2 regions of the Bacillus sp. N5-665 genome follow, and region 2 is predicted to be linked to the other one. Evidence: riboswitches for the same ligand, from Rfam matches in the RefSeq annotation. Region 2 holds a riboswitch; the other holds the start of a gene.
The links. A riboswitch is a leader RNA that binds a small molecule or an ion and turns the genes downstream of it on or off. The one in region 2 is predicted to bind S-adenosylmethionine.
Positions count from the first base shown of each region.

Region 1: it holds a riboswitch for S-adenosylmethionine, as region 2 does, so the genes downstream of both, MNO09_RS04705 (methionine ABC transporter ATP-binding protein) here and MNO09_RS25975 (LLM class flavin-dependent oxidoreductase) in region 2, are expected to answer to the same signal.

Region 1 covers NZ_CP093325.1:491,652-503,035, reverse strand. The annotation lists gene sufB (Fe-S cluster assembly protein SufB) at 1-651, opposite strand, end outside; gene sufU (Fe-S cluster assembly sulfur transfer protein SufU) at 700-1,131, opposite strand; gene sufS (cysteine desulfurase SufS) at 1,121-2,341, opposite strand; gene sufD (Fe-S cluster assembly protein SufD) at 2,341-3,633, opposite strand; gene sufC (Fe-S cluster assembly ATPase SufC) at 3,649-4,434, opposite strand; gene metQ (methionine ABC transporter substrate-binding lipoprotein MetQ) at 4,673-5,479, opposite strand; gene metQ (methionine ABC transporter substrate-binding lipoprotein MetQ) at 5,552-6,364, opposite strand; gene MNO09_RS04710 (methionine ABC transporter permease) at 6,388-7,053, opposite strand; gene MNO09_RS04705 (methionine ABC transporter ATP-binding protein) at 7,046-8,071, opposite strand; SAM riboswitch class I at 8,371-8,478, opposite strand; gene MNO09_RS04700 (hypothetical protein) at 8,604-8,948, opposite strand; gene MNO09_RS04695 (thioredoxin family protein) at 9,103-9,411, opposite strand; gene MNO09_RS04690 (toprim domain-containing protein) at 9,415-9,759, opposite strand; gene MNO09_RS04685 (hypothetical protein) at 9,841-10,689, opposite strand; gene gcvH (glycine cleavage system protein GcvH) at 10,998-11,381, opposite strand.
Region 2 covers NZ_CP093325.1:4,542,186-4,553,569, forward strand. The annotation lists gene MNO09_RS25935 (hypothetical protein) at 1,042-1,257, shown strand; gene MNO09_RS25940 (helix-turn-helix domain-containing protein) at 1,790-2,683, shown strand; gene MNO09_RS25945 (LCI fold-containing protein) at 2,847-3,128, opposite strand; gene MNO09_RS25950 (Phr family secreted Rap phosphatase inhibitor) at 3,594-3,731, opposite strand; gene MNO09_RS25955 (response regulator aspartate phosphatase) at 3,728-4,837, opposite strand; partial or broken gene MNO09_RS31095 (hypothetical protein) at 5,048-5,116, opposite strand; gene MNO09_RS25965 (hypothetical protein) at 5,393-5,674, opposite strand; gene MNO09_RS25970 (ATP-grasp domain-containing protein) at 6,151-7,107, opposite strand; gene MNO09_RS25975 (LLM class flavin-dependent oxidoreductase) at 7,100-8,158, opposite strand; SAM riboswitch class I at 8,241-8,346, opposite strand; gene MNO09_RS25980 (hypothetical protein) at 8,588-8,794, shown strand; gene MNO09_RS25985 (hypothetical protein) at 9,119-9,508, opposite strand; gene MNO09_RS25990 (DUF4352 domain-containing protein) at 9,800-10,351, shown strand; gene MNO09_RS25995 (SH3 domain-containing protein) at 10,544-10,894, opposite strand; gene MNO09_RS26000 (DAK2 domain-containing protein) at 11,123-11,290, opposite strand.

The DNA of each region.
Region 1 (11,384 bases), 1.5 Mb from region 2:
GATAAGCGTACGCTCGAATTGTCCCATATTTTCAGAGTTAATACGGAAGTACGCTTGAAGTGGTGTATCCACTTTAATACCTTTTGGAACGTAGATGAATGATCCACCAGACCAAACTGCAGAGTTTAATGCAGAGAATTTGTTGTCTGTTGGTGGGATTACTTTTCCGAAATGCTCACGGAAAATATCTTCGTTCTCTTTTAATGCGCTATCTGTATCTTTGAAGACGATTCCTAGAGCTTCTAGGTCTTCTTTCATGTTGTGGTATACAACTTCAGATTCGTACTGTGCAGATACACCAGCTAAATATTTTTGCTCCGCTTCAGGAATACCTAATTTATCAAATGTCGCTTTAATTTCCTCAGGTACTTCATCCCAAGACTTCTCAGATTTCTCAGATGGTTTTACGTAGTACGTAATTTCATCGAAATCTAAGTCGTTTAAGTCGCCGCCCCATTGTGGCATTGGCATTTCATAGAACTTATCCAGTGATTTTAAACGGAAGTCTAACATCCACTGTGGTTCTTCTTTCATACGTGAAATCTCTTCAACGATTTCTTTTGTTAAACCGCGTCCAGCACGGAAAATCGAAACGTCTTTGTCTTTGAAACCATATTTATAATCGCCGATATCTGGCAGTTGCTTCGCCATGTTGGTGTGTCCCTCCTTAGATAACCTCGTTTTTAGGAACCTTTAACATTACTTATCTTCGTTTAAGCCCTTTTCTAACGCTTTCCACGCTAATGTTGCACATTTAATACGTGCAGGGAACTTGCATACGCCTTGTAATGCTTCAATATCTCCTAAATCAATGCTGTCATCGTACTCTTTTCCTAGCATCATGTCAGAGAAAATTTTAGAAAGCTGAAGTGCCTCTTCAATTTTCTTACCTTTTACTGCTTGTGTCATCATCGAAGCTGAAGACATTGAGATAGAACATCCTTCTCCTTCAAACTTCGCCTCTTGCACAATACCTTCTTCTACTTTCATCGTAAGTTGAATACGATCGCCGCAAGTTGGATTGTTCAAGTTAACAGTAACACTATCTTCTAACACGCCATTGTTACGAGGATTCTTATAATGATCCATAATAACTTGACGGTATAACGTATCTAAATTATTAAATGACATTTGTGAAATACTCCTTTGTCTTGATTAGCGATTCAACAAATGTATCAATTTCTTCTTTTGTATTATATAAATAGAAGCTCGCACGTGCTGTAGAAGAAGCTTTCAGCCACTTCATAAGCGGTTGTGCACAGTGGTGTCCTGCGCGAACCGCAATGCCTTCTACATCTAATACAGTTGCTACATCATGAGGATGTACGTCTTCAATATTAAATGTAACAAGACCAGCGCGATGCTTTGGACCATAAATTGTAACGCCATCTACTTCTGATAGTCTTTCTAAAGCATATTGCGCTAATTCATGTTCATGCTTTTCAATATTATGAAGACCGATTTCTTCTAGGAAATCAATTGCCGCACCAAGTCCGATTGCATTACCGATAATCGGTGTACCTGCTTCAAACTTCCACGGAAGCTCTTTCCAAGTAGATTCTTGTAAATCTACGAAATCAATCATTTCACCGCCAAATTCAATTGGCTCCATATTGTTCAGCAATTCTTTTTTACCATATAATACGCCGATACCTGTAGGTCCGCACATCTTATGAGCAGATAATGCGTAGAAATCACAGTTTAAATCTTGTACATCCACTTTCATATGAGGTGCACTTTGTGCTCCATCAACGATCATGATTGCACCGTTTTCGTGTGCGATTGCTCCGATTTCTTTTACAGGGTTAATCGTTCCAAGTACGTTTGATACTTGCATAATAGAAACGATTTTTGTATTCGGTGTAACTGTTTGACGAACATCTTCTAAAGAAATTGTACCGTCTGGTTGAAGCGGAAGGTATTTTAAAGTTGCACCAGTTTTCTTCGCAACTTGTTGCCACGGAATGATGTTACTATGGTGCTCCATGTAAGAAATAACGATTTCATCGCCTTCTTTTACATTTTCAAGACCATAGCTAGCCGCTACTGTATTTAATGCAGTTGTCGTTCCGCGCGTGAAAATAATCTCTTCCATTGATTTCGCGTTAATAAACTTGCGAACTTTCTCGCGTGCACCTTCATACGCGTCGGTAGCTTTCGTACCGAGCGTATGAACACCGCGATGCACGTTAGAATTATATTCTTTATAGTAACGTTCTAACGTTTCAATTACTTGAATTGGTTTTTGAGAAGTTGCTGCACTATCGAAATATACAAGTTGTTTGCCGTTCACTTTTTGATCAAGAATTGGAAACTGTTTGCGTATTTCATGAATATTCATTAGCGAACTTTCCTTTCAATTACCTCAACAAGCTGTGCTTTTACTCCTTCAATTGGAAGCTCATTTACTACAGGTGCTAAAAATCCATGGATGACTAAACGTTCTGCTTCGCGTTTTGGAATACCACGGCTCATCAAGTAGTATAATTGGTACGGATCTACGCGGCCTACTGAAGCTGCGTGACCTGCCATTACATCATCTTCGTCGATTAAAAGAATTGGGTTTGCATCACCGCGAGCTTTTTCATCTAACATAAGAACGCGAGAAGATTGTTGTGCATTTGATTTAGATGCACCGTGTTCAATCTTACCAATTCCGTTAAAGATAGATGTTGCACTATCTTTTTGTACACCGTGTTTTAAAATCCAACCTTCAGAGTGTTTACCGAAGTGAACAACTTTAGTTGTAAAGTTTTGCGTTTGGTTACCACGGCCAATTGTTACTGTTTTCGTATCAGCATATGAACCGTCGCCCATTAAGTTCGTAACGTTCTCTGAAATTGTGTTTCCGTCATTCATAAGGCCTAGAGCCCAATCAATGCGGCCGTCGCGTCCAACTACACCGCGGCGGTTAACGTAAGTTGTTACATCTTTTGCTAATAGATCAACCGCACCGAACTTCACTTGTGCGCCTTGTTCCACGATTACTTCTGCTACGATATTTGCAATACCTTTAGCATTTTCATTTGCAACGTAGTTTTCTACATAAGTTGCAGTACTGTTCGCATCAGCCACGAATAATACGTGGTTATATACGTTAGCTTCTTCGCCGTCTACTAAGAATACAGCTTGAAGTGGAGTTTCAAGAACAACGTTTTTCGGAACATATACAAATGCACCGCCGTTGATTAATGCAGCATGAAGTGCAGTTAAACGATGCTCGTCTACCTTCACGCCGTCTTTCATTAAATACTTTTGTAATAATTCAGCATGCTCTGTTGCAGCTGTTACGATGTCTGTAAAAATAACACCTTTTTCTTTTGCTTCGTCTGCTAAAGAAACGAATGCAGTTGTACCAGTACGTTGTACTAATACGCTGTTATTTTCATCGATTAAGTTTTTCACTGCTTCTGGAAGCTCTGTTAAAGAACTTACAGGCTCTTGCTTAGCAGCGTCGCCTTTTCCGATAAAGTCCCATTTTTCAATTTTCGTTTTATCAGGCGTTGGCATTGGAAGTTCAGTTGCTTGTGCAAGAGCTTGTAAGCGGAACTCAGTCAACCAAGCAGCTTCGTTTACTTCGCTTGCGCGTTGACGGATTGTTTCTTGATCGAAAGGTAATGTACCGATTGTCATGTTTATGCTCCTCTCTTACGCTTCTTGCTCTGTTGTTTCGTCTTCAATACCTAATTCTTTTTTAATCCAGTCATAACCTTCAGCTTCTAGACGTTGTGCAAGCTCAGGGCCACCAGATTTAACGATGCGACCGTTCATCATAACGTGAACGAAGTCTGGAGTGATGTAGTTTAATAAACGTTGGTAATGCGTAATCATTAGGCAACCGAACTCTTCGCCGCGCATTTGGTTAATACCTTTAGATACAACTTTTAATGCATCGATATCAAGACCTGAGTCGATTTCATCTAAGATTGCAATTTTTGGCTCAATCATCATTAATTGAAGGATTTCGTTACGTTTTTTCTCTCCACCAGAGAAACCTTCGTTTAAGTAACGTTGTGCCATTTCTGGATCCATTTCTAGGAATTCCATGTTTTTATCTAATGTACGGATAAATTTCATAAGAGAAATTTCATCGCCCTCTTCACGACGTGCATTAATTGCAGAACGTAAGAAGTCAGCGTTTGTTACTCCGCTAATTTCACTTGGATATTGCATTGCTAGGAATAGACCTGCTTGTGCGCGCTCGTCTACTTCCATTTCTAATACATCTTCACCGTCGATGATGATGCTACCTTCTGTTACTTCATACTTTGGGTGACCCATAATCGCAGAAGATAAAGTTGATTTACCTGTTCCGTTAGGTCCCATAATTGCGTGGATTTCTCCACCTTTTACTTCAAGGTTTACACCTTTTAAAATTTCTTTGCCATCAATTGATACGTGTAAGTCTTTAACCGTTAATGTAGAACCAGCCATCTCAATACCTCCATTAATCCTATATATACATTTTAAAAATTCCTAAAACGTTCATATTCTCATTTTATTCTCATTCTAATCTTATATCAAATAAAATGATATCGCAAACGACGAAAAAAAGTAACAATTTTTTCACAAATGTATATAAGTATTTCCCTTGCATCCTTATATAATACACCTTTCTTCTTATTTATATAAAGAAAAAAGGACTGGGAATTTCCCAGTCCTTTCCTTGTGTTTATTCACTTACCGGAAGTACAGCACCTTTATATTCTTTATTAATAAAGTCTTGAATTTCTTTTGAATGCAATACTTCTACTAATTCTTTAATTTCTTTTTTCTTCTCGTCACCTTTACGAACTGCAATAATATTTGCATACGGAGAGTCTGATCCTTCAATCGCAATTGCATCCTTTGTTGGATTTAATTTCGCATCAATTGCATAGTTTGAATTAATGAATAAAGCATCACCTTCATTATTTTCATACAGCTTTGGTGACAATCCAGGCTCTACATCTGTTTTAAACTTTAAGTTTTTCGGATTTTCTACAACATCTTTTACTGTCGCTTTAACAACATCTACACCGTCTTTTAATTTAATAACGCCGCCTTTTTGTAACAATGCGAGCATACGGCCACGCTCCGCTACGTTATTACTCATGATAACTGTTCCGCCATCTGGCAATTCTTTTAAACTTTTATATTTCTTAGAATAAATGCCCATTGGCTCTAAATGGATTTTTCCTGCGTTTACAATTTTATATCCCTTTTCTTGAATTTCTTTATCTAAGTAAGGAATGTGTTGGAAGTAGTTCGCATCAATTTCCTTATCCGCTAACGCTTTATTCGGCAAAACATAATCCTGGAACTTTTTAATCTCTAATTTAATGCCCTTTTTCTCTAGTATCGGCTGTGCCTTTTCTAAAATAACAGCGTGCGGCACGTTAGAAGCTCCCACAACAAGCTTATTCTCTTCTTTCCCTCCGCAAGCAGCTAATGTAAATACAGACAGTGCTGTAACAACTGATAGTAGAATCTTTTTCATATGATGTCCCCTTCTCCCCTATAGTTATGTAGTTATAAAAAAGGGCCGGCATACACCAGCCCTTTTCAGCAATTATTCTTTTACAGGAACAACTGCTCCTTTATATTCTTTAGTAATAAAGTCTTCAATTTCTTTAGAATGCAATACTTCTACAAGCTCTTTAATCGCTTTTTTATCTTTATCACCTTTACGAACCACTAATACGTTTGCGTATGGAGAATCATCGCCTTCAATTGCAATTGCATCTTTTTCTGGGTTTAATTTCGCATCAATTGCATAGTTCGAGTTAATTAAAACAGCGTCGCCTTCTTTATTGTTATACACTTGTGGTAATAAACCAGGCTCAATATCCGTTTTAAACTTTAAGTTTTTCGGATTATCTGCAATATCTTTTGGAGTTGCACTAACTGGATCTACTCCGTCTTTAATTTTTAAAATGCCTTCTTTTTGTAAAATTGCTAAACCACGTCCATGGTCAGTAACGGAATTACTCATAATAATTGTCGCCCCGTCCGGAAGTTCTTTTAAGCTCTTATATTTTTGAGAGTATACACCAATTGGCTCTAAATGAATTTTCCCTGCTATTTCAAAATCATATTTTTTATCTTTAATTTCTTTTTCTAAATATGGAATGTGCTGGAAGTAGTTTGCATCTAAATCCTTATCCGCTAACGATTTATTTGGTAATACGTAGTCTTGGAATTTTTTAATTTCTAATTCAATTCCTTTTTTCTCTAATAAAGGTTTAGCCTTTTCTAAAATTTCAGCGTGCGGTACGTTAGAAGCCCCCACAACTAGTTTTTTTTCATCTTTATCTTTCCCGCCACAAGCAGCTAACCCAAAAATTGAAGTTGAAATAAGTGCTGTAAGTAATAATTTTTTCATTTAAAACATCCTCCCGTTTTTTATTATCGTTTATCTATTCGAGTCGTTAAACTATCACCAATCCACTGAATGAAAAATACAACTAGTAATACACAAATTGTCGCAACGATTGTTACATCGTTATTTCCTCGCTGGAATCCTTCTAAATAAGCAAGTGTTCCAAGGCCACCAGCACCAACAACTCCCGCCATCGCTGTATAGCCTACTAAAGCAATTGTCGTAACAGTAATACCAGATACTAATGCTGGTAACGATTCTGGAATTAACACTTTCAAAATAATTGTGCTTGTTTTTGCTCCCATTGCTTTCGAAGCTTCAATTACACCTTTATCAATTTCACGAAGCGCAATTTCAACCATTCTCGCGTAAAATGGTGCCGCTCCAATAATTAAAGCTGGAAGTGCTGCACTCGCTCCAAGAATTGTTCCAAGCAGAATCTTTGTGAATGGGATTAATAAAATGATTAAAATGATGAACGGTATCGAGCGGAAAATGTTTACGAACGCTCCAATCCCCGTGTTAACCGCTTTGTTTTCCCATAAATTATCTTTCGCTGTCATAAAGAGTAACAATCCTAAAATTAGTCCTAATACAAATGTGGCAAGAGCTGCGATTGCCGTCATATATAACGTTTCACCAGTTGCTTCTAACATTTGATTCCAATCAACATTTGCGATTAACTTATCCATGTGCAATCACCTCCAGCTCTACTTGATCTTGATGTATTCCCTCTATTGCTTGTTGAATCGCTGTTTCCTCACCATTTAAATGAACAACTAAACTACCGTAAGAGCCGTTATTCGTTTGTGCTATATTTCCTTGCAAAATGCTAACTTCTATATCACTGCGTTGCATTAATCTTTGAAGTACTGGTCTTTCTACAGCTTCACCGATAAACTGCAAACGAACTACTTTACCATCTGGATACTTTTCAATTAAACTTTCAATCGTTTCATTTGTATCTTCAGAATCCGTTAACTGCTGTACGAAGCGTTTTGTAATGTCTTTCTGCGGATTGCGGAATACATCAAGTACTGGACCCGTTTCTACAATTTTTCCTTTCTCCATTACCGCCACTCGATTACAAATCTTTCGAATCACGTGCATCTCGTGTGTAATGAGTACAATTGTTAAACCGAGACGCTTATTAATATCTAATAATAAATCTAAAATTTGATCTGTCGTTTCTGGATCAAGAGCTGACGTTGCTTCATCACATAAAAGCACTTGTGGGTTGTTAGCTAATGCTCTTGCAATCCCAACACGTTGCTTTTGTCCTCCGCTTAACTGAGATGGATACGCGTCCCCTCTTCCTTCTAATCCAACAAGATGAATTAACTCGTCGACGCGTTTTCTTCTCTTCGCCTTATCGACACCTGCAATTTCAAGTGGGAACTCGATATTTTCGCGTACAGTTCGTGACCAAAGTAAATTGAAGTGCTGAAAAATCATTCCAATTTCTTGCCTTGCCTTACGAAGTTCACTCCCTGTAATTGCTGAAATCACACGATTTGCAATTGTAATTTGGCCAGAAGTTGGTTTCTCTAACTGATTGAATAATCTGATTAAAGAACTTTTCCCAGCGCCACTATATCCGATAACACCAAATATTTCACCTTTGTCTATTTTTAAATTGGCATTATCTACAGCAGTGACATCACCGCTTTTTGCTTTATATATTTTCTTTACATTTTCTAACAAGATCATGATGTTCACCCCTTTTTTTGTTTAAAAAGCGTAAGCGGCTCGTTTAGAACAAGAGGACGCCCGAATCCCTGACGTAGAGGCGCTTTTTGCCTCATAGGAAGGGATGAAACGACCGACTGTTCTAGCCGCTGAAGCTAGATTTTTGGTCGACTCCGCAATTTTTTATGTTTAATGCGTGTAGTCCACCGTTATCACTACTTTTATTATTTGAATGTCCTCCACATTCAAACAATAAAAAAACCTTTCCGCTTTAGAGAAGCAGAAAGGTTTATATGCGTATATAACAACATTATCCCTCTCTCTCATCTCTCAAAGCATTTGCTTTGCAGGAATTGGCACCATTTCAACATAAGTTGACGGTTGCCGGGCTTCACAGGGCACAGTCCCTCCACCTCTCTTGATAAGAGAAATCAGATTACATTTTCGTCTGATTTGTAATTTATGAAATTGTCTATATTTTATGAATTGAATTGTATCAATATCCATACGCCATGTCAACAGAAATTTTCGTAAAAAAAGAAACTTCAGACTTTTAAGCACCCACTGACATCGGTTTACATATATGAAACATCGATTCGACTAATAGCATCGTTCGATACGTTCCTGAATATTGTACACGTCCATCGTTCATTAACATTTGCAACCTTACATTGCCGTTCACCAATTGTTTTACATCTTCCTCATCTAAACAAACGATTTGCTCTGTTCCTCGTTCCTCATGTAGCAGCTCTATATAATCTCTTGAAATTTGTAGCGAACAACTTTCATCTCCAAAGCGGAAATTAACAGTTTTTTCTCCTTGTCTTAAAAGCGGCTCTAAATGATATTGACCATTAGCGTAATTTACAAATGATTGCAGCAAAGAATATAATTTCACCCTAAATCACATCCTTCATATCACTTTCTATTACACATACCATTCCCTCTCACTAAAGAGCAATCCTGTTACTTTCGCTCGACAAATACTGTAACCCCCCTGCATCTCGACATATTTCCCGAGAAATATGTCGAGGCGGCAAAAACTTTGCCGCCTACTTTAATTCCGTATATAAATATTCAACCGAATGAAATGCATATATCTTCTTCATGAGTGTCCCATTTTCAAAAACAAGTAAACACGGTACACTTTCGATTCCATACTCTTTCGCTAAATGCGGAGCATAATTTAAATCTAACATTCCAATTTTCAAGTCTTCAATTGTCATCTCAACGACTGTTAACATCTTTTTTGCTAATTGGCATGTTCCACACATTGGAGTATATACATATAACACTGTTTTTTCTTCGTTCTCTATTAGGGCTGTAGCTTCGGCTCCTGTCCAATCAATCACTTCTATCATTCCTTACCGTAAATATTCTGTATAAACGTCAATGTCAGCTCCCCATAATACATTTGCTAAGTGTGAAGATGGCGCAGTTGCCACTTCTCGGTACGAGCGATCAATATAAATATGCTCTGCTTGCGGAAATTCTTTTCGAAACTGTTTCCTTAACTTTTCTCCAGCATCATCAGCATCCACTAGTACATACACTTCCTTATCAAAAAACTGATCAATGAGCTCATCCATTTTCGACAAACCAATTGTACCATTTGTACAAACAATTTCCACCGGTTCACGAATAATAGATTCAATCTTTCTTCTATCTGATTTACCTTCTACAATAATGACTTTTTCCACATAAATCATATGTCATCACCCGATCACCATATACTATACAACCTTTAACTTAGTATATAGTATATTCGTTATTTTCATGTTGTTTCCTGTTTATTTTTGCAAAAGAAAAGCGCAAGCAGCTCGTTCAGAACAGGAGGGCATTGGAACTCCTGAACTAGAGGCGCTTTTTGCCTCACAGGAAGAAGCGAAGCCACCGAACAATCTAGCCGCTGGAGCTGGATCATAAAGAAAAGCGCAAGCAGCTCGTTCAGATTGTGAGGGGGATGGAGCTTCTGACGTAAAGGCGCTTTTTGCCTTACAGGAAGAAGCGAAGCCACCGAACAATCTAGCCGCTGGAGCTGGATCATAAAGAAAAGCGCAAGCAGCTCGTTCAGATCGTGAGGGGGATGGAGCTTCTGACGTAAAGGCGCTTTTTGCCTTACAGGAAGAAGCGAAGCCACCGAACAATCTAGCCGCTGGAGCTGGATCATAAAGAAAAGCGCAAGCAGCTCGTTCAGATTGTGAGGGGGATGGAGCTTCTGACGTAAAGGCGCTTTTTGCCTTACAGGAAGAAGCGAAGCCACCGAACAATCTAGCCGCTGGAGCTGGATCATAAAGAAAAGCGCAAGCAGCTCGTTCAGATTGTGAGGGGGATGGAGCTTCTGACGTAAAGGCGCTTTTTGCCTTACAGGAAGAAGCGAAGCCACCGAACAATCTAGCTGCTGGAGCTGGATCATAAAGAAAAGCGCAAGCAGCTCGTTCAGATTGTGAGGGGGATGGAGCTTCTGACGTAAAGGCGCTTTTTGCCTTACAGGAAGAAGCGAAGCCACCGAACAATCTAGCTGCTGGAGCTGGATCATAAAGAAAAGCGCAAGCAGCTCGTTCAGATTGTGAGGGGGATGGAGCTTCTGACGTAAAGGCGCTTTTTGCCTTACAGGAAGAAGCGAAGCCACCGAACAATCTAGCTGCTGGAGCTGGATCATAAAGAAAAGCGGCACCGACTGTTTAGCCCTGTTGGCTAAGGTTCTTTCGTACAGAAGACGCTTTTTTGTCTTCTCGTGCGGAAGGTTCTTAGACATGAAGGGCTAGGAGGTGGAGCTGGACAAAGAAAAGCGCAAGCGGCTCGTTCAGATTACGAAGCCACATGAAACCTTACCGAAAAACATTCATTCCCATAATAGCTTATTCATTTGCACTCGATTTTAAATGTATTATGTAACACAAAATAAAAAAGGACAGCACAAAGGCTGTCCTTTAGTCGACTATAATTAGTCTTGGTTTGTCATTTCTGCATATTTTTCTGCAGTTAATAACTTCTCAACTTGGCTTGCATCAGAAAGTTCAACTTTAACCATCCATGCACCCTCGTATGGAGATTCGTTAACAAGTTCTGGTTGGTCACTTAATTCTTCGTTTACTGCTACAACTTTACCGCTTACAGGTGCGTATAACTCAGAAACTGTTTTAACAGATTCTACGCTTCCGAATGGCTCGTCAGCTTCGATTGTTGCACCTACTTCAGGAAGTTCAACGAATACGATATCGCCTAGCTCACCTTGTGCAAAGTGAGTAATACCGATAACAACTTCATTACCTTCAGTTTTTACCCATTCGTGTTCTTCAGAGTAACGTAAATTATTTGGAATGCTCATGAC
Region 2 (11,384 bases):
AAGTTTTGAAATATGCAAAAACTCATATTATTATATTTTTCCGTATTAATATTATGTTGTTTTATTTATGGATATGTATAGGTAGTAACTCGTTATAACTCCCCTCATGGTAATCTCTAATTTTATATTGGAATTCTTTAAAATAATTCTTCTTTATTTCTTAATATAAGGAGTCTTGGATTTTCATTAACACTCCTGTAATATTATTAACAAAGAGTAAGGTAAGAGTTACTCTTTGCCATTTTAGAAGAGGTTCTGTTGGAGACAACAGAACCTTTTTTCATATAGAGGTAGTTTTATTAAATTTTTCACCACTAACTATAAAAAACATCTTATAATCATAATGTAACAAATTAATGCATTTAGGGTAACTTCCAGTTACACTAGAACTTATTCTTTTCATTCTTATAGTAATCAGTGCTGTTGGCTATTTAATAAAAGAATACCGACTATCATAATCTAATTTATAAAACATGAATTCCTTCGAATAAAACTCAATATTATGTCCATAATGTTGATAGGCTGTATGCCAACATTCATTTAGTTTTCTCTGTATCTCCTTGTATTGAGCAGTTAGCCATTGCTAGCTGCTCTTTTATATGTAACCTTATTAGACAAGTTTTCATATAATGTAGTCATTCCTTTCTTATAAAGTGAAACTTTAATCATTGAGGGTTTTGTTCATCCCCCAATGATTATCAGCCCTCACCAATAGGGCTTTTACGGGCAGCCCGCCCCCTACCTAACTTCTTTGCTTCCGTTGAATGTTAAGGTGGAGGTCTTACTGCCCGCAAATAGCGGGATAAATTAAACCCGTCACTTGGATTATAAAAATTGAATTATATCCTATAATTTTTTCAGAAATCATCCATATTTTATTTCTAAAAAAGTGCTTTACTTTACTGAAAGGTGGTTGCGGAAAGAACCGCCTTTTTATTTATGGCAAAATAAGATTTCTATTAAGCCTCATTACAAAGTATGTTATTACTGGTACAAGCTGGTATAATAAATACAGATTAAACATTGAAAGGAAATATGACAATGAAAAGATATTTTAACTTCATTTCACTTTTCTTAACTGTACTTGTAATAATTAATCTTACAAATATACATACAAAGTACCAATTCTTTATAGGTTCATCTATAGCATTATGTTTAACTATTATTTCTACAAATGAAATTATAAAATTCCTTGCTACTAGTAGCTTATTAGTTTACGGATTTGCAGCTCTTACTCTTTTAAGTATTGCTTGTTAACTTTCAATGTCGCTTTTTATTAAAATAGCGTTTTTATTTAATTTCATTACAATACTATAGAGGCACATACGATTTTTTCTTTTTTTATGGGTTCTTACGTAATAGTAAGAACCCTTTTTTCATGCCAATCACGATTTGTTCATGCTTTCAATAAATTTATGGAACATTCATATGTTACGTTTGATAAATCCTTTTTTTAAAAAATCATATTCATTCTGTCAAAAAGCCCTAGTTCTCCTAGGGCCTTTTGCGTTCAAATAATGAGTTATATCTTTTTTCAATGAATTTAGGTATTTAACATGGTAAAATAATATTCGTATGGGATTCCAATACATATTATTAAAATTAAGATGGTTCAAGTCGCAGGAAGGCACCTTTGGGTGTCTTTTTTGTACATATTAAAATCCTCACCACCTTATGAAAACGGTAAGCCCTTTACAACAAACAATAATTGCAACTACATTACTTTTACATTACATTAAGGTTAAGGAATATTCTTTTACTAATAAAGTGCTAGATAGTAGGTGAAAAAATGGAATTTAACGATTTGGGTATTACCATTAAAGAACTTAGAATGAAAAAAAATATATCACAATCCGAATTATGTCATGGAATATGTTCACAAAGTCAAATTAGCAAGATTGAAAAAGGTATGATTTATCCATCTAGTATATTGTTATATCAATTATCAGAAAGACTTGGTATTGATCCAAATAATATATTTGCACTAACTCAAAACAAAAGATTAAAATATGTAGAAAATGTAAAATATGTAATAAAAGATTGCTTAAAGCAAAAACAATATAAAGAACTTTATGAAATAGTTAAAAAAGAGAAAAACTTAAATAATTTTCAAACAAAAGAAGAGAAACAGTTTCTAATATGGCACGAAGCAATTGCTATATTTATGGTGGATAAAACAATAAAAACTGCTTTAGATCTTTTAAATAATGCATTAAAACTAACTTTAACTAATTGTGATTTTTTATCAGAAAGAGAAATAGATATTATGCAAACAATGGCTATATTTTATGCGGAAAATAAAAATTATGAAAAAGGTATTAATATATTAAGAAGATGTTTAACTAATTTTAATAAGTTAGATTTTCCTAGAGATAAAGAAATTAAATTAAAAATCATATTAAATTTAGCAAAATGTTTAGACTCCACATTTCAACATGAAGAGGCAATAAAATACCTTGATAAGGGTATAAAATTAGCAATTAATCTAAATACTTTATACCTATTAGGTGAACTATTCTATTTAAAAGGTCAGTATTTATTAAAGATTAAACAACATAATGTAGAAGATGTTGTTTATAACTGGAAAAAAGCATTATTTATATTTGAACTAACAGAAAAAGAATATTATACAAAAATGCTACCAGATGAACTTATTGAAATACAAAATAAAAAACAATCATAATTTCGTACAAGCTACTTACAAAACCCACAGGAAAAATCCCTGTATTTTTAAAATTAAAGTGGTTCAAGTCACAGGAAGGCACCTTTGGGTGTCTTTTTTTGTGGAGAATCAGTTTAAAAACTAAAAATAAAAGAACCTCAATAAATGAGGTTCAAAAAATCTACTATTTTAAATTACCTTCGTAAAAAGCAACTCCATTTTGAACATGTTTTAAATACCACGTAATCGTCCCGCCACAAACATTTTCATTAAAACTATTAGCATATACTCCATTTGAGTAATAAAGAGTTCTTTTAAATTTACCATTAGAATACTCATAAGGAATTGAGCATGTTGCTTGCTTCGGAGAGCTCACAGCTTTTTGCGTATCAGCCGAAGTTGCCCCAATTCCTCCTGTTAATGCAATACCAGTTGCCAATAGCCCTACTACTAATTTCTTGAACATAATAAATCCCCCTTTAATAGTTTTTATAGCTTACAACTTAAATGTATCACTTTTGTAATTTTTGTAAATATATTGAATATGTAGAAATATTTATTTAATTCTTAGTAATATTGGGATTTTATTTTATCAAATGGAAAATAGAGGAGTTTAGAAAAGTATGTAACAATGCATAATAAATCAATCAGATATTATGATATACTCACAAAGAGCTGATACAAAATTTCTTTAGATTGGAAAACTAAAGTCTTATCTACCTAAAAGGAAGGCGCCTAATGGCGTCTTTTCTTTTAGGGAAAGGAATAAATTTTACCAGGATATATATGAAAATAAATCATCTAATTATAAAATAAAAAACGCTCATTTGAGCGTTTCATCTATATACCTAATAATTACTTTTTCTTCACTGATAACTCTTCTTCAGTAATAATCCCTTGATCCAACAACTCTTTATACTTCAATATTCCATCAGCCCCACGGCTCTCCATGCGTATATTGTATAACGTTTGTTGTATTAACCTTTGATTGGTCTGTTGGAGCATTTACTCCATTTAATAGTATGACCGTAATTATTAATCCAATTGAACTGCTTATGATTCTTTTCATTTTAAAGCCCCTTTCTGAAAACCTTTTTCTTTTTCTTTATATCCTAAATAGAAGTATTCACTAGATTTTATTGAATTTCCTTCTTCATGATATTTAACCGCTAACTTTTCAGCATATTCCTGGACATATTGCCATAAACCTACTTCATTAAAGAAAGAAATTCCTTTAGAAATAGCTAATTCTAATTCTTCAGCAGAAACATTCTCATTCATTCCCTTTAGAATGGTAAAATGATGTTCATATTCTTTTTGTTCTAGTTCATTACAGATTACTAAACCTTTTTCAATTAAAGAGGCTGCAAGCTTTGTTTTCCCTAACTTTAAATTCTCTCTAGCTTCCAAAAAAATCGCTCTAAAGTGATTCGGGATTTTTTGTGATACTTCTGATAAATAACGAAGTGCTAAATCAGATAGGTTTTGCTCTGCATACATAACCCCTAAACTATGTCTAACTCGTAACATTAACTCCTCTTCATTCTGCTTTTTCAAAATATCCAGAGACGACATAAAATAAACTTCTGCCTGTTCAAATTCATTTAGCTTTACACATGCTAAACCCAGAACATTGTCACATGCTGCGACCTTCCTACTATATCCGTACAGCCCTTCAAATATATTTCTTGCTCTAGTTGCATATTGAATAACTAAAATAGGCTGGCAAACATGATAATAGTAGCTAGATAGCTTAAAGTTAAATTCTGCTTTTTCGATTGGATCCTGAATATTTTCCAACAAAGATTCTGCTATTCCATAATGCTTTTCAGCCACTTTAAAATCACCGTTTACCGTAGCATGAGAAGCCTTAAAGAAATGGTAATAATATAATAGAGATTCATCTGATGGCGCTTCATCTAACTTCATTTTTCTTAGATCATTCTTAGATATGTCAGATTGATGGGGATAAAACTCTGCACTCAACATTTTAAATCTAAAATCTAAAAGTGAATAAAACTCTGTATTCTTTTGATCTTCTTCCATACTATTAACTTTTGTATCAATACTTTGTTTTAATTCCTTTGCCTTAACGAAATTCTGTGAACGAATTTCTCGATACCAATCATGTAAAAGTAAAGTGATTTCTTCCTTTTTTATTACGTGTACACTCATATAGCCCCTTCTCCTTTGTCTATAGATTACTAACATAATAACAAAAATCAGCTGATAAAACATTTAATTTTCAGAATATTATAGTTTCAAAAAAATTTCTCAATACAATTTCACCATTTTAGCTCTTTAAACTTAAAATTTTTTCTGTTCCTTATTCATTTCTATATAAAAAATAACACTTTATTATTGGTAATGGTGAAATATGAAAGTCTATCCCTTCATAAGTTTTATATTCATAGGATTAAATTCTGCCGCATAGCTCGAATCAGAAAGTGTTTTCCAAAATTCTTCTCTAAAATCGTCAAAAGATTTGAATTCTCTTCCTACTAATTTTTCTCAAACTTTTTGCGGAATACCCGTTGGTTTTTACCCTTCACTAAGGCCTCGTCCTAAACTGATTATTACACGGTTCACTTGACTACAATCTGCCTCTATCTCATCGAACTCAAGTAACTTTCTCCACATAAACACATGGACTCAACAAATCACTTCTAAAATTTATAAAAAGAAAAGACCTTTTATTTTAGTTAAAAGGTCTTTCTTTAAATATATTTATTAAGATTTATATTTTTTGACTGTATAGGGAATAGTTACAATGTATAAATCTATAGCATAGATTGTAACCCAAATACCTTTACCTTCAGCCGCTAGCTTTTCATTTAATTGTGATAAATGCTCTGAAACTTTTCTTTTACCCCATTTTCTAGGAAACCATTGAAAAACCTTAGGAACATTATGTTTTTTGTTATACCATACGTTCAATCTCCAAAAAATCAAGAAAAACGAGACAATCACTACAGTACAAAAAATATCAAAATATGAAATTCCTAAAATCATATAATATATTCTCCATTTTCATTAAAGCTCAGATAATTTTTTTCTTATATAAAATCAGAGAAAGGATAGCAACCTCCCGCCCTAACAATATATAGTTATATGCAGCTTATCACACAATTCTATTAGAGGAAATATCATCGAAATACCCTCAAATTATATCTATCTAAAAACAAAATATAGACTTATTCAATTTTACGATACATTTATATGTTACGTTGGATAAGTCCTTTTATAAGTCGTTTTTTTAATGTAGATACCATTATTTCAATACAATAGAAGCGATTATTGAAATATATATAGGCATAAGAAGATCCCCCCTAGTTTAAGCTAGAGGGGATCTTCTTATGCCTATTTCAAACTACTCACAATCTCCGCAAATATCACTTCAAACGCATGCACACCTGCATCTGGATATCCTAAACTTGGTCATATGACCACGATTACTTTAACAAAGGTTTTCACTAGAACCTTCTATACTATTTAACTAACTCTACTTGCTTTTCTAATTCTCTTCCAAGGAATGTAGCAAGCTCAAGCATACCAAATTGATTTGCTACAGACTCTGCGCCAGAATTATAGTTTGTGTTTGTATTAATATCATACGTATAAATTGTTCCATCCGAACTGCGAATAAATTCAATACCAGCAACGGTAATTTCATTTTCTTCCAAAAACTCTTTGTATTGTTCAATAATTGGCTCTTGGAAGTCCGATATAATTTCAAATTTTGTTGATGACTCTTTCTTACTCTCTTCTCCTACTGGGCAAAAAGCATCTTGAATCGAACACGCATCTGCTGGACAAAGTTCAAATCCTTCTGATGTATCTACTTTAACTGCATATACAAACTGACCGCCTACAAACTCACAACGTGTAATATATGGTTCTGGCGCTTCAATATATTGCTGGATTAAAGTAATTCCATCAATGGGTTCTTCAAACGTCGGACCATCCAAATATTGTTCTAAAGCATCAATGGAATGAAACAGTTGAACACCAAGGCCTTTACCTGCACGGTTATGCTTTGTAATAAACGGTACTTCCCCTAAATCCTTTGCTGCTTTTACTATATGATCACGGCCAACAGCACCAATTGTTTTCGACACTTGTATCCCAAATTTTCTTAATGCTGCATATTGATTTAATTTACTTACTTCAAGGCGTAATGCACGAGACCCATTAAATACTGTTCGCCCGTATCCCTCTAACCAAGCAAGAACCCCTTCAGTCAATTCAGGTGCATATCGATGCCCTCTCGTATGTGAAGAAGCACTCATGCGGCTATAAAAAACACCTTGGGGAGGTTCTTGTTCTAATGAAAGTGTTCCTTCATTTAAAAGCCATTCCTCATACGGTAACTCCAGTTCTTCCAACCTTTTCACTAAATGATCCGTCCATTCCTTATTCTCATGTAATATGTAAATTTTACTCATTTGTAATCAATTCCTTTCTTTTTGCTTCAACTAATGGCATTACTTTTTCAGAAAATCGTTTCATCTCTTCAAGCTGTGGCGAAAATTGTAAAAGTAATAACGTAACACCCCCTTTTTCAAAAGCAAGTATCCTTTCTGCAATTTGTTCTGGTGTTCCGATTAAATTAGGACGTAACCCGCGATTAGATACGGAATAATCATTGAGCTTCACTTGCTGTTCCAAATGCGATTTACTAATAAAGTCTTGATAACCCGCATAACCTAAAGCATCGTCTTTCACATCCGTTATGCGTCTCCATTCCTCTAATGCCTCTTCTTCTGTATCACGACAAATAACGTAAGCCGCAAGCCCGAATGACTGCAATGGCTCCTCTGTAACTTTCTTTCTACGATTCTTCATATCTTCTATTTTCACAGATACTTCTTCCACTGTTCCCCCGTGCATTACATATGCATCCGCGTGGTTGACAATGACCTCTTTTCCTCGCTCACTCTCACCACCTGCATAAAGCTTAATGCCTTGTTTCTGCACAGGTTTTGGACTTAAATGTGTATGATGAAGCTCATAAAACTTCCCTTTATAAGAAAACTCTTCTTCTTTCCAAAGCTCTTTCAAAACTGTTACAAATTCCTCTGTGCGATCATATCTTTCATCATGTGCAGTAAATACCCCGCCGTACTGTCTCGCTTCTTCTTCCCACCATGCCGAAACTACATTCAATGTAAAACGACCATTACTTAATTGATCAATATTTGCTGCCATTTTCGCTGTAACTGCTGGATTGTGGAAACCAGGTCTTACAGCTGTCATAATTTCTAATTTATCCGTCACTGCTGCAAGTGCTGCCGCAGTTGTCCACGCTTCTAAACTTGGTGCCGAAACACCTTTTATATCATTTAAATTTAATTCTGCAATAAGTGTTGTTGAAAAACCTAATTGTTCTGCTGCTTGCGCTGTTTGTTTTGCATACTCAAACGTAGGCGGCATAGATTCATCATCTACATTTCGAAGCCATCCCCCAAAAATCGGCAACCAAAAACCGTACTCCACTACCTATTCCCCCTTTAACTTTTAACCATAAAAAAAGCTACTCTTATCGAAATAAGAGTAGCCTTCTTGACTAAGTGAACCTCTCTTATCTTTCAGGTGTTTTTCACCTGCAGGATTTGGCACCTTTCGTCTAAAACGAGGTTGCCGAAGTTTCATAGGGCCCGTCCCTCCACTTCTCAGCATAAGAATTGTTTGATTTCCATTTATTATAATCATCAGAATAATAAAAATCAATCCTTTAATACTTATTTTTCCGATATACATTAAATGATATATGAAAAATCATATTGTTATAGAGATTTATAAGGGTATTGTGTTGTTTTACTTACGAATATATAAAGGGGTATGTTGTATCATGTCGAAAACATCATGTATAACCAAGTTGCTTTACTTCTATCTTAAAAACACAGCAAATGAGGTGTTAGTAGCATGAAAAATAAACGATGCGAGAATTGTGGTTCTACTACATTTAAAGAAGGAAGAGTTGGATCTGCTTATCATGCATATGTTTGTGAAGATGATTCTAGTAGGCTCTTTTCAGTGGGGAAACGTTCCAAACTATTAACTACATTTTGTTTAGAATGTGGTGAGGTGAAATCATTTAGAGTGGAGAAGCCGGAAATATTTAAAGAATAAAATAATACTAATTACATATTATGAAGATGGTTATTAATGATGGTAACGTTCAAGCATTTCGCCTACCTTTAGAATTGGAATATTGGGTACTTTCATCTATAGGTGCTGCTTCACTAGGAAAAATCTGTTCCTCTGTAAAGTTGCTTTCGGAATAATAGACACGAAATTTCATGTTAAATGCAAATAAACAAGGAACCCATTAGTCGGTTCCTTGTTTATTTAGCTAAAGCAGACTTCTTTGGAGAACCCAAATAAAAGTTAAATCGAATCCTATTTAACATTTCCCTTCAAATATATGACAGTAAAGAATACATCATCACGGTGTCAGCAAGCAAAAGTGTATTCTGCATTTCTAAAAACAGTAGATGGCAGATTGTGACCTGCTGAATCTGCTAAGAAAGAATATACAAGAACATCCTTAACATCATCTTTATTCCCACTAATGATAACATCAAGAAAATCTTCTATTTGGAATTCTGGAGTAAACAATACAATCTTAGTCGTTCTGTTTGGTTCTAAAGAAACAAAAGTACGAGAAATTTCAACTAATTCATTTTGAGTTGGGAAAGAAATGTTTCGACTTCTCTTAACAGTTACCGTTACATTACTAGTATGACAGCGTGAATCATTGTTTAACATAATGTTGAGAGCAGTTGGAATAATCCCATTTTCAGAAACTGGAACTCGAAACACTCCAGTAGATTTATGAGCCATATAATCACATCCTTTCAAAATAAAATATATTTACAATATATTAGATGCAAGAAACGTTCATTTTGATAGGGACAAATTATATGATTAATATATTTATAATAACCCTCGGTATTACTAAGACAATGATTTACAAGATTAACAAATATCGTGAGACCCAATCGAATGTATAGTAAAAGTAAAAGAATAAGGTGTCTAAAAGATTCCCTATTTTGAGCCAATAATGAGACATTATGTTAATCTTATATGTATAGTTGCACAAAATTGAGAAACTTAAGGAGACAGATTAATTTTATGAGAAAATCATTCATATTACTTACTTTAATTCTAGTATTAGTCAGTTTTACGGCTGCTTGCACACAAGATAAAAAAGATAGTGCCGTTGAAAATGGTCCAATAGAAGAACCAACCGCAAAAAATGAAAATGAAGAATTAATAAATTTTGAAGAAAAAGAAGATATGACCCGCTTGGAACAAGGTATTTTATTAGTTGGTGAGAGTGTTAAGGGAGGCTATTACTTGACCGCCGTTCAAAATGCATATTTAAATGCTAGTAACGATTCCGTCGTTGTTAATGTCTCTGTAAAAAATGTACGAGGTCAAACGATTGGACTATCAGAATTAAAATATAACTTAAAAGATGAAAAAGCCGGAAAGGCCTATGAAGGAAAGGTGCTTGATCAAAACCCTTCTGGTATACAAGTTACACCAAATGAAACGGTAGAATTGAAAATAGCTTTTGAAGTACCAAGTATCGCAGATGAATATATGTTTTATATTGAAAGCTCTTTAGATCCTCTAGGAGCACGCTGGAAAATCGATAAGTTGCAATCACAAAAAAACTAAGTCTCAAATAAGCAAAAAACAATGAAAAATTTGATATAGATACAAATGAATAATATATAAACATAAAACCATCGATTTAATGAATCGTTGGTTTTTTTCAAAAAATGCCCCATTAAAAACTAGGAGACAAAAAAGAACTAATCCCTAGAAGAGATTAGCTCAATACATCAAAAGCTATTATAGTACATAGTTTTATGAGCAAACGTTATATAATGTTGTATGGGATACATAACCTGTCATCCCTTTATATGTAACTTTTAACCACTGTTTAGAATTACTGTAATGACCTTGAACATATTCACCAGTTACCCATGTTCCAGTAATTTTCGCACCATCATTAAATGTATGTAAGACAGGTGATCCAACAGTGTAACCACTGCGCATCTTTGCACCATATACACCTACCGTACCTCCCTTTGCACAAGCTGCTACTACAGTTTTATTTTCAGTAGTATTCGTAGCCGCAAAAGCAGAGCCGTTAAATGTAAACAAAGTAAACATAAAAGCTGTTAATAAAGTACAAATAGATAAGCGACGTAACAAAATAAATTCCCCCTTTTTTATAATATATTGCTTCATAAATGATTATCTTAAATATTCTAACTATTTTCAATATATTAATGTTGAGAAATATTAGTTGTAGTTTTGAAATAAGATTTTATCAAAAATATTAACAAACTCATATTTTACAGAGAGAGCACCGAAAGAAATGTTCTACATATCAACTATAAAAATCCCCTCCACCACAAGGCAGAGGGGATCTTCACATTCCTATTTCAAACTACCCGCAATCTCCGTAAAGATAACTCCAAGCGCATGCGCACCTGCATCTGGATATCCTAAGCTTCTTTCACCAACTGTACCGGCGCGGCCCATGCGAGCTACGATTTCTTTCGTGTACTCTGCTCCTTTTTCACTATGTTTAAAATATCTGAACACATAAATTCATTTACTTTTTACGAAAATAAAATTGTATTTTTTAGAATTTCAATGTTAATCAATTTGAAACTTTATGAGTTAATTAAATGTGATA